DNA from 2 places in the Nocardioides sp. NBC_00163 genome. Region 1 is predicted to be linked to the other one. Evidence: predicted binding sites of a transcription regulator. Region 1 holds the regulator's gene; the other holds the start of a gene.
The links. Region 1 encodes LexA, which represses DNA repair genes until DNA is damaged. Its sites were predicted from a motif close to TCGAACANNTGTTCGA; they were not measured.
Positions count from the first base shown of each region.

Region 2: OG801_RS24780 (SAV_6107 family HEPN domain-containing protein) is a predicted target of LexA. The motif match lies at 2,090-2,105, and genes of this name have one in related genera.

Region 1 is NZ_CP108155.1:3,880,099-3,887,341, forward strand. It holds gene OG801_RS18650 (ATP-dependent DNA helicase) at 1-711, shown strand, start outside; gene OG801_RS18655 (MXAN_6640 family putative metalloprotease) at 767-2,275, opposite strand; gene OG801_RS18660 (alkaline phosphatase D family protein) at 2,410-4,080, opposite strand; gene lexA (transcriptional repressor LexA) at 4,176-4,943, opposite strand; gene OG801_RS18670 (LysM peptidoglycan-binding domain-containing protein) at 5,126-5,503, shown strand; gene OG801_RS18675 (hypothetical protein) at 5,616-6,509, opposite strand; gene nrdR (transcriptional regulator NrdR) at 6,908-7,243, shown strand, end outside.
Region 2 is NZ_CP108155.1:5,161,435-5,168,677, reverse strand. It holds gene dinB (DNA polymerase IV) at 1-757, opposite strand, end outside; gene OG801_RS24785 (methyltransferase domain-containing protein) at 782-1,507, opposite strand; gene OG801_RS24780 (SAV_6107 family HEPN domain-containing protein) at 1,557-2,018, opposite strand; gene OG801_RS24775 (hypothetical protein) at 2,188-2,781, opposite strand; gene OG801_RS24770 (DUF4126 domain-containing protein) at 2,925-3,560, shown strand; gene OG801_RS24765 (phytoene desaturase family protein) at 3,557-4,882, shown strand; gene metF (methylenetetrahydrofolate reductase [NAD(P)H]) at 4,890-5,780, opposite strand; gene OG801_RS24755 (polyprenyl synthetase family protein) at 5,815-6,900, shown strand; gene OG801_RS24750 (anti-sigma factor) at 6,907-7,243, opposite strand, start outside.

The sequences.
Region 1 (7,243 bases):
GGCGCCGCGGCGCAGCGTACCGATGACGTGCTGCCGTGGATCGGCCTAGATGTCGGCAGCCCGTTCGACTACGGCAAGCAGGGGATCCTCTACGTCGCCCGCCACCTGCCTCCTCCCGGGCGCGACGGCATGGGCGCCAAGACCCTCGACGAGATCGTCGACCTCGTCGACGCCGCCGACGGACGTACGCTCGGGCTCTTCTCGTCCCGTCGTGCCGCCGAGGCCGCCGCCGAGGTCGTGCGCCAGAAGCTGCCTCACCTGACCACGCTGGCCCAGGGCGACGCACAGCTGCCCGAACTCGCCGCGCAGTTCGTCGCCGACCCGCACACGGTGCTCTTCGGCACGCTGTCGCTGTGGCAGGGCCTCGACGTCCCCGGCGACACCTGCCAGCTCGTGATCATCGACCGGATCCCGTTCCCGCGGCCCGACGACCCGCTCATGTCGGCCCGGCAGCAGGCGGCCGACAAGGCCGGCGGCAACGGGTTCATGCAGGTCGCCGCCACCCATGCGGCGCTGCTGCTCGCGCAGGGCGCCGGCCGGCTGATCCGCACCACCACCGACCGTGGCGTCGTGGCCGTCCTGGATGCCCGCCTCGCCACCGCCCGCTACGGCGGATTCCTCAAGGCCAGCCTGCCGCCGATGTGGGCCACCACCGACCCCGACGTTGTACGAAAGGCCCTCAAGCGGCTCTCGGAGATGGCCTCGGCCTGACCGAAATGCACGCCGAGTCGGCTCGTCAAGACGAGCCGACTCGGCGTGGGTTGGGTCAGCGGTAGGTCTTCGCCCACCAGCGGTGGGTGGCCTTGTCGGGGGTCGCGACGCCGTGGCAGGAGAACGCGGTGCCCTGGCCACACTTGAAGTTGCTGCTCGCGTTGGCGAAGGTGACCTCGACCTTGCGGATCCGCTTCGAGGAGAAGCCCTCGATGGTCTTGGTGGCGATGCCCTTGCTGTTGGGCTTGAGGTAGTAGACGCCGCGGGTGCCGTCGGTGCGGAAGATGCTGACCACGGCGGCGTTGGCGCTGGGTCGGGCCAGGTCGACCTTCACCCGCAGCTTCCAGCCCTTGCCCACCTTCTTCGGGACCAGACGCTGCGAGGCGTAGGTGAGGTGCTTCAGCGTGAACTTGCCGTCGACGGTCTGTCGCTTGGCGGGCAGCGCGGTGCGGCCGTCGTAGACCGGCGCGTAGTAGGCGCCGCCCTCGCTGTAGGTCTTCGAGGGTGCCAGGTTGGCGGCGGCGAAGCGGGTGTACTGCGTCTTCAGGGTGGTGCCGCGGTCGGCGAGCGCCCGGCGGATGGCGAGGGTGGAGTAGGTCGACGGGGCTCGGTTCCAGATATCGAGGACCACGGCCGGCAGGCCACCCCGCTCCCTGGCGAAGCGCTCGGAGAGGTAGCGGAAGAAGATCCAGTTGCCGTAGATGCCGAGGTTGGAGGCGTAGGAGTTGTCCAGCGGCTTGCGCTGGTCCTCGAGCTGGCCGTAGCCCAGGTACTGCCGGTTGTCGTTGATGCTGTCGTAGACCTCGTCCTCGACCCAGGTCGCGGTGGACTCCATCATCCAGCGGTCCTCGCCGGCGTCGTAGGCGAACTGGACGGCGTGGAAGTATTCGTGAGCGGCGGTCACACGGAGGTTCTCGGTGGGCGTGTTGTACGAGCCGTACTCGCTGGTGGCGTAGTCGTTGTCCAGGACGCAGTAGGCCGTCGCGGCGGTCTTGGAGACCTTAGTCTCGGGCGCGCAGTAGCCGTAGTAGCCCTCGTCGTAGAGGTTCTCCAGGTAGATGTCGACCTTGCCCGGAGTGACCGCCTTGTCGGCGGCGGGCTTGCGGTAGCCCGCCTGCACGTAGAGGTTGTGGACCTTCGTGACCACGTCACGGACCTGGGTCGCGTACGTCGTCGAGGCGCGGTCGCCGCCCTTGCCTGGCGTGTAGTGGACGCAGACCGCGTCGCTGCAGGTCTGGGCCGCGGTGCGCGGGCGGGCGAGCAATTCCCGCGCGGCGGCCTTGTTGGAGCCGTCCAGGGCATCCTTGGCGTTCCACAGGTCGGTCAGCGCGATGGTCGCGTCGGGCCGGCCGGCGACGTGCCGCCCGGGCACGACCTGCCGGGTGCCGCGCACCGACTGGTTCCGCTTGACCTTCTTGGCCGCGGCGAGCGCCTCCCGGGCCGCCTTCTCCGTCACCGGCTGCTCGGCGCTGGTGTCACCGCCGGTCCTCACCGAGGTCGCCGGCGTCGAACCGGTTGCGGGCATGGTGGCGACGAACGTCGCGACGACCATGCCTGCGATCAAGACGAGGGATCGTTGTTTACGGTTGATCCGGCGGGCAATGTTTCGCATGAGATACCAGACGTTCGGGAAGACAGACCTGGGCAGTCTAAGCGCAGAGTGCCGCTGTGTCCGGCGGACACGGCCTAGGACATGGCCTAGACGGGCTGCGTGACGTGATGGAGCCTGTTGCTTCCGGTTGCGGTGGCGTACGACCTGGTCCAGGTGGCGGCAGTATTGGAGTCCTTGCGTTCGCCGATGACGTACCAGTCCATCTGGGCGCGGTTGCGGGTCACGTCGAGGACGGAGAAGCCGTGGTCGTCGAAGTTGAGGTAGCGGACGTGGCGGTTGGCGGTCCTGATGATGCTCTCGACCGTCAGGCTGACCGAACGGCGCGGCGCACCGAGGATGTCCTTGAGGTTGTTCGAGGTCACCGAGGTGGCGACGAACTCCACTCCGGCGGTCTTGCCGAGCGGGTAGACGGCGGAGTCGTACGGCAGGTCGCAGGCCCAACCTGAGTGGATGTCGCCGGTGACGAAGACGGTGTCGGTGATCGCGTTGTTGCGGATGTGCTCGAAGAGCTCGGTGCGGTCGGCGGTGTAGCCGTCCCACTGGTCCACGTTGTAGGCGATGCCGTTGTCGGGCAGCAGGCCGGTGACGTCGTTGACCGGGGTGATCAGGCTCTTCGGAAGCGCACCGAAGGTGACCGGCGCGATCATCACCGGGTTGCCGACGATCTTCCACTGAGCGTCGGTGAGCAGGCCGTCCTTGAGCCACTCCAGCTGCTCGTCGCCGGTGATCGTGCGGTCGGGGTCGTCGACGCCGGCGAGGTCGGTGCGGGCGACCTGCTGGGAGCGGTAGGAGCGCAGGTCGAGCATGCTCAGCTCGAGCAGGTTGCCGAAACGCAGCCGCCGGTAGATGCGGTCGTGGAGATGGCCGTCGGTCTCCACCGTCGCTGTGCCATCGACGCGCAGCGGCATCCACTCGTCGTAGGCCTGGTTGGCGTTGGTCTTGCGGTCGATCCAGTCGTACTCGCCGGGCTCGTTGTTCTCGGCGCCGAGCAGCCAGGCGTCGTTGGCCGACTCGTGGTCGTCCCAGGTGACGATCCAGGGCAGCCGGGCGTGGGCGGCGGAGAGGTCGACGTCGCGCTTGTACTGCGCGTGCCGGATCCGGTAGTCGGCCAGCGTGTGCATCTCGTGGGCCGGCTCGTGCGGCCGGACGTCCTCGTTGGCCATGCCGTAGCCGTACTCGCCGGGGCCGTACTCGTAGAGGTAGTCGCCCAGGTGGAGGATCGCGTGCAGGTCGTCGCGGGCGGCCAGGTGGCGGTAGGACGCGAACCAGCCGGCCTGCAGGTTGGAGCAGGAGACCACCCCGAAACGTACGTTCTCCGGGACCGCGTCCGCGGCCGGAGCGGTGCGGGTGCGGCCGACGCGGCTGGTCTGGCCGTTGTAGGTGAAGCGGTAGAAGTACCAGCTCTCCGGCGCCAGGCGGGTGACGTCGAGCTTCACGGTGTGGTCGCGGTCGGGACCCGTCTGCTGGGATCCCTTCGCGGTGACGCGGCCGAAGTCCGCGGTGGGCGAGACCTCCCAGCGGACCAGGACCTCCTCGCCCTGCCCGGACCCGGGAGTCGCGTCCGTCGTTGGCGTGACCCGGGTCCAGATGACCACGCGGTCCGGGAGCGGGTCGCCGGAGGCGACGCCGTGCTGGAAGTGGTTGAGCGAGCCGCTGGCGGCCTCGCCGGGCTCAGGGAGCGCGATGGCTCCCGCTCCCGCGGCGGTCGCCAGCCCGGCGGCGATGAGGGTGCGGCGGTCGATCTGCGTCTGGGTCACGCTGTAGGGAACGACGCAGCCGCCGGCCCTGTCATGGGCCGGCGGCTGGATTTCACGCAGTGTTCCCGGACTCGTTCCGGGAGGTGGCGCAGGACTCAGAGGCTGCGCAGGACCGCCGTCACCTTGCCGAGGATCGTCGCGTGGGTGCCGTCGATCGGCTCGTACGCAGCGTTGTGCGGCAGCAGCCAGACCTTGCCGTCCTTGCGGGAGAGCGTCTTGACGGTGGCCTCGCCGTCGATCAGCGCGGCCACGATCTCGCCGTTCTCGGCGGTCGGCTGCTGGCGCACGACCACGAAGTCGCCGTCGCAGATCGCCGCGTCGACCATCGAGTCACCGGAGACCGAGAGCAGGAAGAGATCGCCGTTGCCGACCAGCTGCTTGGGCAGCGGGAAGACGTCCTCGATGCTCTGCTGGCTCGAGGTCTCTTCGGCCAGGATCGGGCCACCGGCCGCGATCCGCCCGACCAGGGGGACCATGGCGGCGTCGGGGTTGGGGTTGATGTCGGCCTCGGCGGTGATCGTCGACTCGGGCTCCTCGCCGGACATGGCCTTGCGGTGGGCCATCACCTCCGGGAGGAAGACCTCGAGGGCGCGCGGTCGCTTCGGGTCCTTGCGGATCAGACCACGCTGCTCCAGCGCGCGGAGCTGGTGGGCGACGCTGCTGGTGCTGGTCAGCCCGACCGCGGCGCCGATCTCGCGCATGCTGGGCGGGTAGCCGCGCTGCTCGATGCTGTCGCGCAGGTGAGCGAGGATGCGCTGCTGACGCGGCGTGAGCCCGGTCGCGTCCGGCGGCCCGTCGGGCAGCTCGCGGACGCGGCTCTTCTTCGAACCGCCTGATCCGGTGCCTGTCTTCTGCGTGGTCATGTCACCACATTAGTCCCTCTGGCACCACGACATCAAACATTTGTTCGACCTCGTGGTCGGCGCGTGTCGGCGTTCGAAAATTCTTGGGGTCGCTACTTGCGTTGTTCGAACACGTGATCTACCTTCGAACATGTGCTCGATCGAACACGTGATCGAGAGACTGGTGATCAGGAGGCCGTGAGATGAGTGCAACAGTCTATGTGCTGCCCGTAGCCGAGCCACCGCGTCCGGCGCCGGAGGTGCGTCGCTCGACCGTGCGACTCACTCGTCGCGGACGAGTCGTCGTGTTCGCATTCGCGCTCGTCGTGCTCTTCGGGATCGCGCTGATCGGGGCGAAGGTGGCGTTCGCCGTGGAGAACGGTGCCGACAAAAGTCCCTCCTCCACCGCCCACGCGATGGTCGTCGGCGATGGCGACACGCTCTGGGACATCTCCTCGAAGGCCGTCGCCGGCACCGACTCCTCGATTCGGGAGATGGAGCAGAGGATCAAGGAGCTCAACAGTCTCGAGTCCTCGATGCTCGTGTCCGGACAGACGCTGATCGTTCCGACCGCGCCCTAGGCGCCGCACAGATGTCCGGCTGCTCCTTCGACCCTGGCGGCCGGCTACCGGGAAAAAGAGTGAGAGTGCTGCAGACGATGGGAAGCGTCTGCAGCACTCTCGCTGCGTCGGGTCAGTGGCGCCCGCGGTAGGGGCTGTCCGGCTCGGCCGGCGGCCACTGCTTGTTGCGAGTGCCGTGCCGCGGCGGCCACTCGTCGTCCGGTTCGACCGGCGGGTCCTGGGGCTGACGCTGGGAGGGCATCGCCTGGGTTGCGGCGGGGTCCTGGGTCAGTCGAGCCCGCGAGCCGGTCTGGCCGTAGCCGGTCGGGGTCTGGTAGGCGCCGGACTGATACTGCGGGGAGCCCGCCTGCTGAGTGGGGTAGCTGTCCGTGCCGTATCCCTGCGAGCCGTACCCCGGAGTGCTCTGCGGCGTCGACGTCGGTGTCGGCGGGCTCGAGTAGTAGGGCTGTGGGGTGGGCGGCGGGCTGGTCGGCGGCTGGTAGGACGATGCGCCGTAGGCGGCCCGGCTGCCGGTGTTGCCGTAGCCCTGATCGCTGCTGGGGTAGCCGTACGGCGACTGGGAGCCGGTGTCGGTGTAGGCCGAGCGGTTCGAGGTGTCGCCGTAGGGCGGCTGGCTCCCGGTGTCGGAGCTGTGCCGGCCGTAGCCGGTGTCGTCGTAGCCGTAGGAGCCGGTGCCGTAGTAGTCCTGCTCCGGGTAAGCCTGCTCAGGGTAGGCCTGGTCGGCGTAGGCCGGGGCCGAGTAGTCCTGCTCCTCGACGTAGGCGTTGGAGTGGCTTCCGGCGTAGTCGTCGGTGGGTGGCGTGGTGGGGGAGCCGGAGAAGGCCCGCCAGGCCTTCCCGGCGAAGGTGAAGGTCAGGAAGAGGCAGGCGACTGCAACGACCGCCGCGATGGCGAGCTTCGCCCAGGCGCCGGAATCGCCTCCCCGTGCGTCGGCCCCGAAACCGACGGCGACCCACACGAGCACTCCCCAGATGACGAGGAAGGCCAGTGTCGCGATCGCAGGCAAGATGAAAGGTGGCCGGGGACCGCTTCTGGGGCGCGTGCCTCTCCGCGACCCGACGCGATTTCCTCCGGAGATGTTTGTCACGGGGGTCATTCTTACTCATCCAGGCCAGTCCGTCGCCGCTGAACCGGAATCTTTCGGTGTTTGACCGGCGACACGCCGGGCACGCGGGTAAACCCGACGCTCGCTTGCATCGTCGTGGGGGCGGGCGTACGGTTACCACTACATCTAGTAGTTACACCGCTGTAGTTATCCACATCTAGTTCACATGAACGGGCGGATGGCCCACAGCGATGGGGGTGTTGTTCCACAGGGACTCACGCTCATATCCACAGGTTCCACAGGCTCGGGCCGCCAATGAGACGGCCTGGATCCACAGGTCTCACGAGAGGGGCTCTACCGTGCACTGTCCGTTCTGCCGACACAGCGACACCAAGGTGCTCGACTCCCGCGTGGCCGAGGACGGTGGCCAGATCCGGCGCCGCCGGGTCTGCCAGGAATGTGGGAAGCGGTTCACGACCGTCGAGCAGATGCAGCTGATGGTGGCCAAGCGCTCCGGCGCAGCGGAGCCGTTCAGCCGCGACAAGGCGGTGCACGGCGTACGCAAGGCATGCAAGGGCCGGCCGGTCACCGAGGACCAGCTCGCCTGCCTCGGCCAGGAGGTCGAGCAGGCGCTGCGCAGCCAGGGGCTGGCCGAGGTTCCCAGCAACGAGGTGGGGCTGGCGATCCTCGCGCCG
Region 2 (7,243 bases), 1.3 Mb from region 1:
GGTCGGGCAGGTCGGGGCCCAGCCGCCCCGTCAGCTCGCGCTGGTCGGTGCCGGTGGCGAGTCGGTGCAGGTGGCCGCCGAGGCGCGGGCCGAGGATCTGGTGGAGGGTCGGCACCGGGGTGCGCGCGATGTCGCCCACCGTCTCGAAGCCGAGCCGCCGCAGCCGGGTCCTCGTGCTCGGGCCGACGCCGTAGAGCTCACCGACGTCGAGCGGGTGGAGGAAGCCGGGGATCTCCTCCGGCCGGACGACCACGACGCCGTCGGGCTTCGCCGTGCGGCTGCCGACCTTGGCCACGCTCGGGGTGGGCGCGACGCCGACCGAGCAGGTGATGCTCAGCTCCTCGGCGATCTGGCGGCGGATCCGCTGGGCGATCTCCTCGGGGCTCCCGAAGAGCCTGGTCGCTCCCCGTACGTCGAGGAACGCCTCGTCGACGCTGACCACCTCCACCAGCGGGGTGGCGCGGCGGAAGATCTCGCGGACCTGATGGGAGACCTCGGCGACCTCACCGAAGTCGAGACGGACCGAGACGAGCTGAGGGCACAGCCGTCTCGCCATCGAGCCCGGCATCGCGGCCCGCACGCCGTAGGCCCGCGCCGGATAGTTGGCGCAGGTCACCACGCCACGGGCGTGTCCCCCGACCACCACCGGCTGGTCCCAGAGCTCGGGCTGGTGCCTGATGGCCACCGACACGAAGAAGGCGTCCATGTCGACATGGAGGATCGGGGTGGCCTCCGGAGCGCCAGCGGAGGAGGTCACCCCGATCCTCCAAGGACGCGCCTGTCAGCGAAGCGAAGCGAGCAGATGCACCTGCGAAGCCAGCGGCAGGTAGTCAGCGCGGGTAGATGCCCGCTGCTCCAGATCGACCAGTGCGTTGGTCGCACCCGGGTCGACATCGAGCAGCGACCCGGGAACGTGATCCACGAAGACACGTACGCCACGAACGTCCGAGACCGCGAAGCCGGCGGCCTCGAGCAGCCCGGTGACCTCGTCGAGCGCGAAGCGTCGACCGGAGCGCCCCTGGGAAGTGGTGTCGTCGAGAAGCTCGGCGGCCTGCGCGAAGTGGCCGGCCAGAGCGCGGGAGAGGACGGCGGCGGTGCGCTGGGCGACCAGCAGGCTGAGCGTGCCGCCCGGACGGAGCACCTCGCGGATCCCCGCCAGTGCGGCAGCAGGGTCGGGAACGACCTCGAGGACGCCGTGGCAGAGCACCACGTCGGCACCGCTGGGGTCGGCGACGTCGGAGAGTGCGGCCAGGTCGCCCTGCCGCGCGTCGACGGAGACGCCGGCCTCGCGCGCCCGGCGGTCGAGCGCGGCCAGCGCATCGGGGCTGGGGTCGACGACGGTGACCCGGTGGCCGAGCCCGGCGATGCGTACGGCCGAGGTGCCGGTGCCGCCGCCGATGTCGAGGACGTCGAGCGGGCCGGAGGCCAGGACCGGGTCGAGCGCGTCCCAGACGGCGACGGTCCGGGCGCCTGCCCGACGACTGGTGGAAGCGGAGCCAGCTGACATGGGGCCAAGCGTAGGCCCTGCCTCCCACCCTGCGTACGCCACACCTGGATCAGCCCACGAGGCGGTCGTGCCGGAGCGGGGTGGCCTGCGAGGTGTGGGCCATCAGCCCGAGCGACTCCTCGACGACGGCGAGGAACCGGTCGGCCTCACGCACCTGCTCGTCGGCCTCTTCCGCGGTGACCGCACGGATGGAGCCGGCCTCCGCGGCGGCGCGCTTGGCGGCACCTGCGGCGAAGTAGTCGGCCCACTCGGAGAGCTCGGGCGCGACCTTCTTGAGGCGGACCCAGGCGTTCCACGGGCGACGGCGACCGGCGCGGCTCGCGGCCTCGACGGGATCGGTGCGGGCGGCGATCAGCGCGGCGGCGGCCTGGAGTGCGGCGACGTGAGCGATGGCGTACCTGCTCGGCACGTCGTCGGCCACGATCGCCTCCGCGAGGGTCTCGGTGGCTCGGAAGAGGTAGCTGTGCGTCGTGGCCGGCAGCAGATGCATCGGGTCGTCCTTCTCGCTCACGGTCGACCCCGCAGTGGACGGCTCCGGCGGGCGTCGGGGGTCGAGGACGACGCCCGCCAGAGCCTGGTTGTTCGAACATCTGTTCGAACACGTGATCAAACTACACCCCGCCACCGACAGTCACAAGACGTTTCGGTGGCGGGGCGTGTCGAGCGGTGCTGCGGGTCGCTCAGTCGTCGGCGACGGCGCCGCGGATGAGGTGCGGCGGGTGGATGTAGCGGGTGTTGGCCGGCAGCCACATGACCACCAGCAGCCCCGCGGCGATGACGATCGCGATCGTGGTGAGCACGCTGATGATCACCGGCGGGCCGGTCAGGATGCCGCCGACGCTGGCCACCGCGGAGATGAACACCAGGAACGTGATGACGATGCGGGCCCACTCGAAGCCGTTGCGGAGGAAGACCGCGAGCACGCCGAGCATGACGGCCATCACACCGAACAGGGTGATCGCGGGGGCGATGAACGCCGGCGCGCTGACCCGGTTGTCGGTGGGCGGGTTGATGAGGGCCTCGAGCCCCTCGGTCTCCAGGATGCGCTTGGCCGAGGCGTTGCCCTCCGCCCACGCGCGCACCAGGTCATCGGAACGCAGCACCATGACCACGACCACGACGGCGCTGAACGCGATCAGACCGACGATCAGCCGGACCGCCCACGTCATCTCCCGCGGCACGGGCTCAGCAGCGAGGGCGGCGACCTCGTAGGCGACCTCCGGGTCCTCGTTCACGACCACACCTTCGTTCTCGTCGGGTGTCGTCATGGTCATCCGGTCTCCTTGCGACGTGGGGGGAACTCTGCGTTGATCAGCCCATTCTGCCGCACGGGGCACAACGGAGGTAAATACGGGATCGCGTGCGCCTGGTCTCGGGCCGGGTCCGGGTTGTCGGTGTCGTACGCCAAGATGTCTCCATGGAATCTCTAGCGCTGACCTTCTCCAGCGGGTGGGCCAGTGGCATCAACGCATACCTGGTCGTGCTGGTGCTCGGCGTCGTGCAGCGTACGACGGGGGCAGAGGAGATCCCTGACGTGCTCGGCACCTGGCCGGTGCTGGCGGCCGCAGGGGCGATGTTCGCGATCGAGTTCGTCGCGGACAAGGTGCCCTACGTCGACTCGACCTGGGACTCGATCTCCACGGTGATCCGGCCCACGATCGGCGCCGTGATCGGCGTGCTGCTCGCCGGTGAGGCCGACTCGCTCAACGCGGCCGTCGGCGGCGTCGTGGGCGGCACCTCGGCGTTCATGTCCCATCTGGTCAAGGCCAGTGAGCGGCTGGCGGTCAACTCCTCCCCCGAGCCGGTCTCCAACTCGGTGGTCAGCCTGGCCGAGGACGGCCTCGTCCTCGGCGTGGTCTGGTTCGCGACCGAGCACCCGCTGGCCGCCGCCGGCATCGCCGCGGCCCTGCTGGCGACCGGGCTGGTGCTGGTGTACTTCATCATCCGCACGGTTCGTGGAGGCTGGCGCAGGCTCACCCGCCGCGGAAGACGGGGTGCCCCGCCGCCGGAGGAGCCGTCCGACGGCACGACCAAGCCCTACCCCGTCCAGTGACGAGCATTGTCGTCCTCGGGGGCGGGTACGCCGGGATGGCCAGCGCCGCGAGGCTGGCCAAGCTCGGCCACTCGGTGACCCTTCTCGAGGCCTCCGGTCAGCTCGGTGGCGCTCTGGTGCCGGTGCGTGAGGAAGGGTTCACCTGGGACGCCTCGGCGACCTCGACGCTGCTGCCCGCGGTGATGCGCGACCTGTTCCGCAAGTCCGGGCGGCCGGCCGAGCGTGAGCTCGAGCTGGTGCCGATGGACGTCGTCCGCGAGCACCGGTTCGCCGACAAGACCTCGGTCTCGGTGCCCGGCGGCACCCGTGGCGCCCAGCTGGCGGCCTTCGACGAGCTGGGCCCGGGCATGGGCCAGCGGTGGACCGACTACGTCGCCAGGTTCAGCGAGGACTGGGAGGTGCTGCGCCAGCACTACTTCGAGGTGCCGTGGGAGCCTTCGGCGCTGCCCGCGGCCGTCGCGGAGCGGTTCCGGTCCCGCGAGACCCTCCACAAGCGGCTGCGCAAGACGTTCAAGGACGAGCGGCTCCGGCTGGTCGCGGCGCACCCGTTCGTCGCGGCGGGGCAGGAGCTGCGTGACGTACCTGCCTGGGCGGGGCTCACCGCCTATCTCGAGCAGCGCTTCGGCGCCTGGCGGGTCGAGGGCGGGATGGGGGTCGTGGCCGAGGTGCTCGCCGCCCGGATGACCACCCGCCGGGTCTCGGTGCAGACCGCGACCCGCGTGGAGGACATCGTCGTACGTGACGGACGGGCGGTCGCGGTCAGCACCACCGCCGGGGAGATCGATCTCGGCGCCGACGGAGCGGTCGTGGTCGCCTTCGACCCGCGCTCGCTGCCGGCGCTGCGGCCGCTGGTGGAACGTACGCTGCCGGCGATCCCGCCGATGACGTTCCACCTCGGGCTCTCCTCGCTGCCCGAGCACCTCGTCGATCTTCCCGACGAGCTGGTGCTCCACGGCGAGCCGACCCTGGTCGTACGCACCCGTGGGCTCGCCCCCGAGGGGCAGCACGCCTGGACGATCCACTCCCACGGCAAGCTGATGGAGGACGTCCTGCTGGCGCTGGCGCGCCACAAGATCGACCTGCGCGAGCACGTCGTGCATCGTGTCGACCTGGGCGCCGCCGAGCTCGTACGCCGCTGGCGCGGGTCGCCGCTGGGCGTGAAGTGGGCGGGGCGCGGCACGGTGTTCCAGCGCCTCGGTCCGCGCACCCCTCTCCCCAACGTCTACGCCGCCGGCGCCCACGCGACGCCCGGCTCCGGGCTGCCGTTCGCCGGGCTCTCGTCCGCGCTGGTCGCGCAGTCGATCGGGCCTGCCGAGAAGTGAGCGCCGCCTAGACCGTCACGTTGAGCTTGGCGAAGATCTCCAGCGTCGCCTTGGAGCGGTTGAGCGTGTAGAAGTGCAGCCCCGGAGCGCCTCCGTCGAGGAGCTCCTGGCAGAGCTCGGCGGCCACGGCGATGCCCTCGGCACGGATGTCGGCGGGCTCGGGGCCGGCGGCGCTGAGGCGCTCGACGATCTCCTCGGGGACCTCGGCGCCGATCAACTCGCTCTGGCGGCGGATGGCGGCGAGATTCAGGATCGGCATGATCCCGGGCAGGACCGGGATGTCGACGCCGCGGGCACGAACCCGGTCGACGAGGCCGAAGTAGTCGGCCGCACGGAAGAACATCTGGGTGACCGCGAACTCCGCGCCGGCCTTCGCCTTGGCGACCAGCACGTCGGCGTCGGCCTCGAGCGACTCCGCGCTCGGGTGACCCTCCGGGAAGGCGGCGACGCCGATGCGGAAGTCGCCGCGCTCGCGGGCCAGCTTCACCACGTCGATCGCGTAGTCGAGGCCGCCCGGGGTCGGGGTCCACTCGGCACGCGGCCCCTCGGCGGGGTCGCCGCGCAACGCCATCACGTGCGCGACTCCCTGCGCCGCATAGGAGTCCAGGATCCCGGCGACCTCGTCGCGGGTGTGGCCGACGCAGGTCAGGTGGGCGACCGGGAGCAGCTCGGTCTCCGCGGCGATCCGGCCGGTGATGGCGACCGTCTTGTCACGGGTCGAGCCGCCGGCGCCGTAGGTGACGCTCACGAAGGTGGGGCGGTAGGGCTCCAGCGCGCGCACGGCGTTCCACAGCTGCTCCTCGCCGGCCTCGTCCTTCGGTGGGAAGAACTCGAAGGAGAACGAGCGCTCGCCTTGGTTGATCAGCTCCGCGAGGGAGCGTCCACGTCCAGTCACCATCGGGCCATCCTAGGCAGTGCCCTAGGCTCGGAGAGTGAATGAAACGTGGGACGCCGATGAATTCCGCAGTCGCGTCCAGGGGGCACTGGACACCTTCCTCGAGACGCAGTCCCAGCGGCTGGCTCCGCTCGGTGACGAGGTCGAACCGCTGCTGCGCCGGGCCCGCGAGTCGATGTCCGGCGGCAAGCGGCTGCGGGCCGCGTTCTGCTACTGGGGCTTCCACGCGGTCCGCCCCTCCCCCTCGCCGGCCGAGGAGGAGTCGCTCGTCCGGGCGGCCGCCGCGCTCGAGCTGCTCCAGGCTTCGGCGCTCGTTCACGACGACGTCATCGACGACTCCGACACCCGGCGCGGAGCGCCGGCCGCGCACCGCGCGTTCGAGGCCGACCACTCCGCCGCGGGCTGGCCGGGCCGGTCCCGTGCCTATGGCGACGCCGCGGCCGTGCTCCTCGGCGACCTGCTGCTGACCTGGTCGGACGAGCTGCTGCGTACCTCTGGGTTCGGGGGCGCCGAGACCTCCGCCGCCCTGTCGGTGTTCGACCACACTCGCAGCGAGGTGATCGCCGGGCAGTTCCTCGACATCACCGTCCAGGCCCGCGGTGCCGCGGACGTCGAGGCAGCGATGAAGGTGGTGCGCTACAAGGCGGCCAAGTACTCCGTCGAGCGCCCGCTGCACGTCGGCGCCGCGCTGGCCGGCGCCTCACCGGAGCAGATCGAGGCACTGTCGGCCTACGGCCTCCCCGTGGGCGAGGCCTTCCAGCTCCGCGACGATCTCCTCGGCGTCTTCGGCGACCCCTCGGTCACCGGCAAGCCCGCCGGCGACGACCTCGTCGAGGGCAAGCGCACCGTCCTGGTCGCTCTCGCCCTGAAGGCGTCACCGCCCACCGACGCCGACCTCCTCGACCGCTCCCTCGGCCAGCCGCTCACCGTGGACCAGGTTGCGGCGCTGCGTACGATCATCGCCTCCTCCGGCGCCGAGCAGCAGGTCGAGAAGACCATCACCGAGCTCGCCGACCAGGGCCTCACCGCCCTCGACGACGCCAAGTCGTCAGGCGTCCTCGACGCGAACGCCGCCGAAGTCCTCCGCGCCCTCGCGACCGCCGCCACCCAGCGCACGGTCTGACCGGCGTCAGAGGCGCTCAGCGGGCATCTCGAAGAGGACCTTCTCGGAGGGCTGGTCGGAGCCGCCCGCGGGTTCCATGGTGACCATCAGGTCGCCGTCCTCGACAGGTACGGCGACGGCCATCTCCTCGTCGAGGACACCGGCGGACTCCATGCCGGCGTCGGTGTGCCACCAGACCTGGTAGGTCATGCCGGCTGGGCGGTCGAGGTGGGCGGTGTCGACGGCGACCATGTGCATCTCGTGCGACATCGCGACCATCAGCTCGCCGTCGGAGGTCTCCTCCTTGTGCATCCGCGCGTCCGGGGCCGACATCACCTCGGCGGCGGTCATCGCGGGCGGGTCG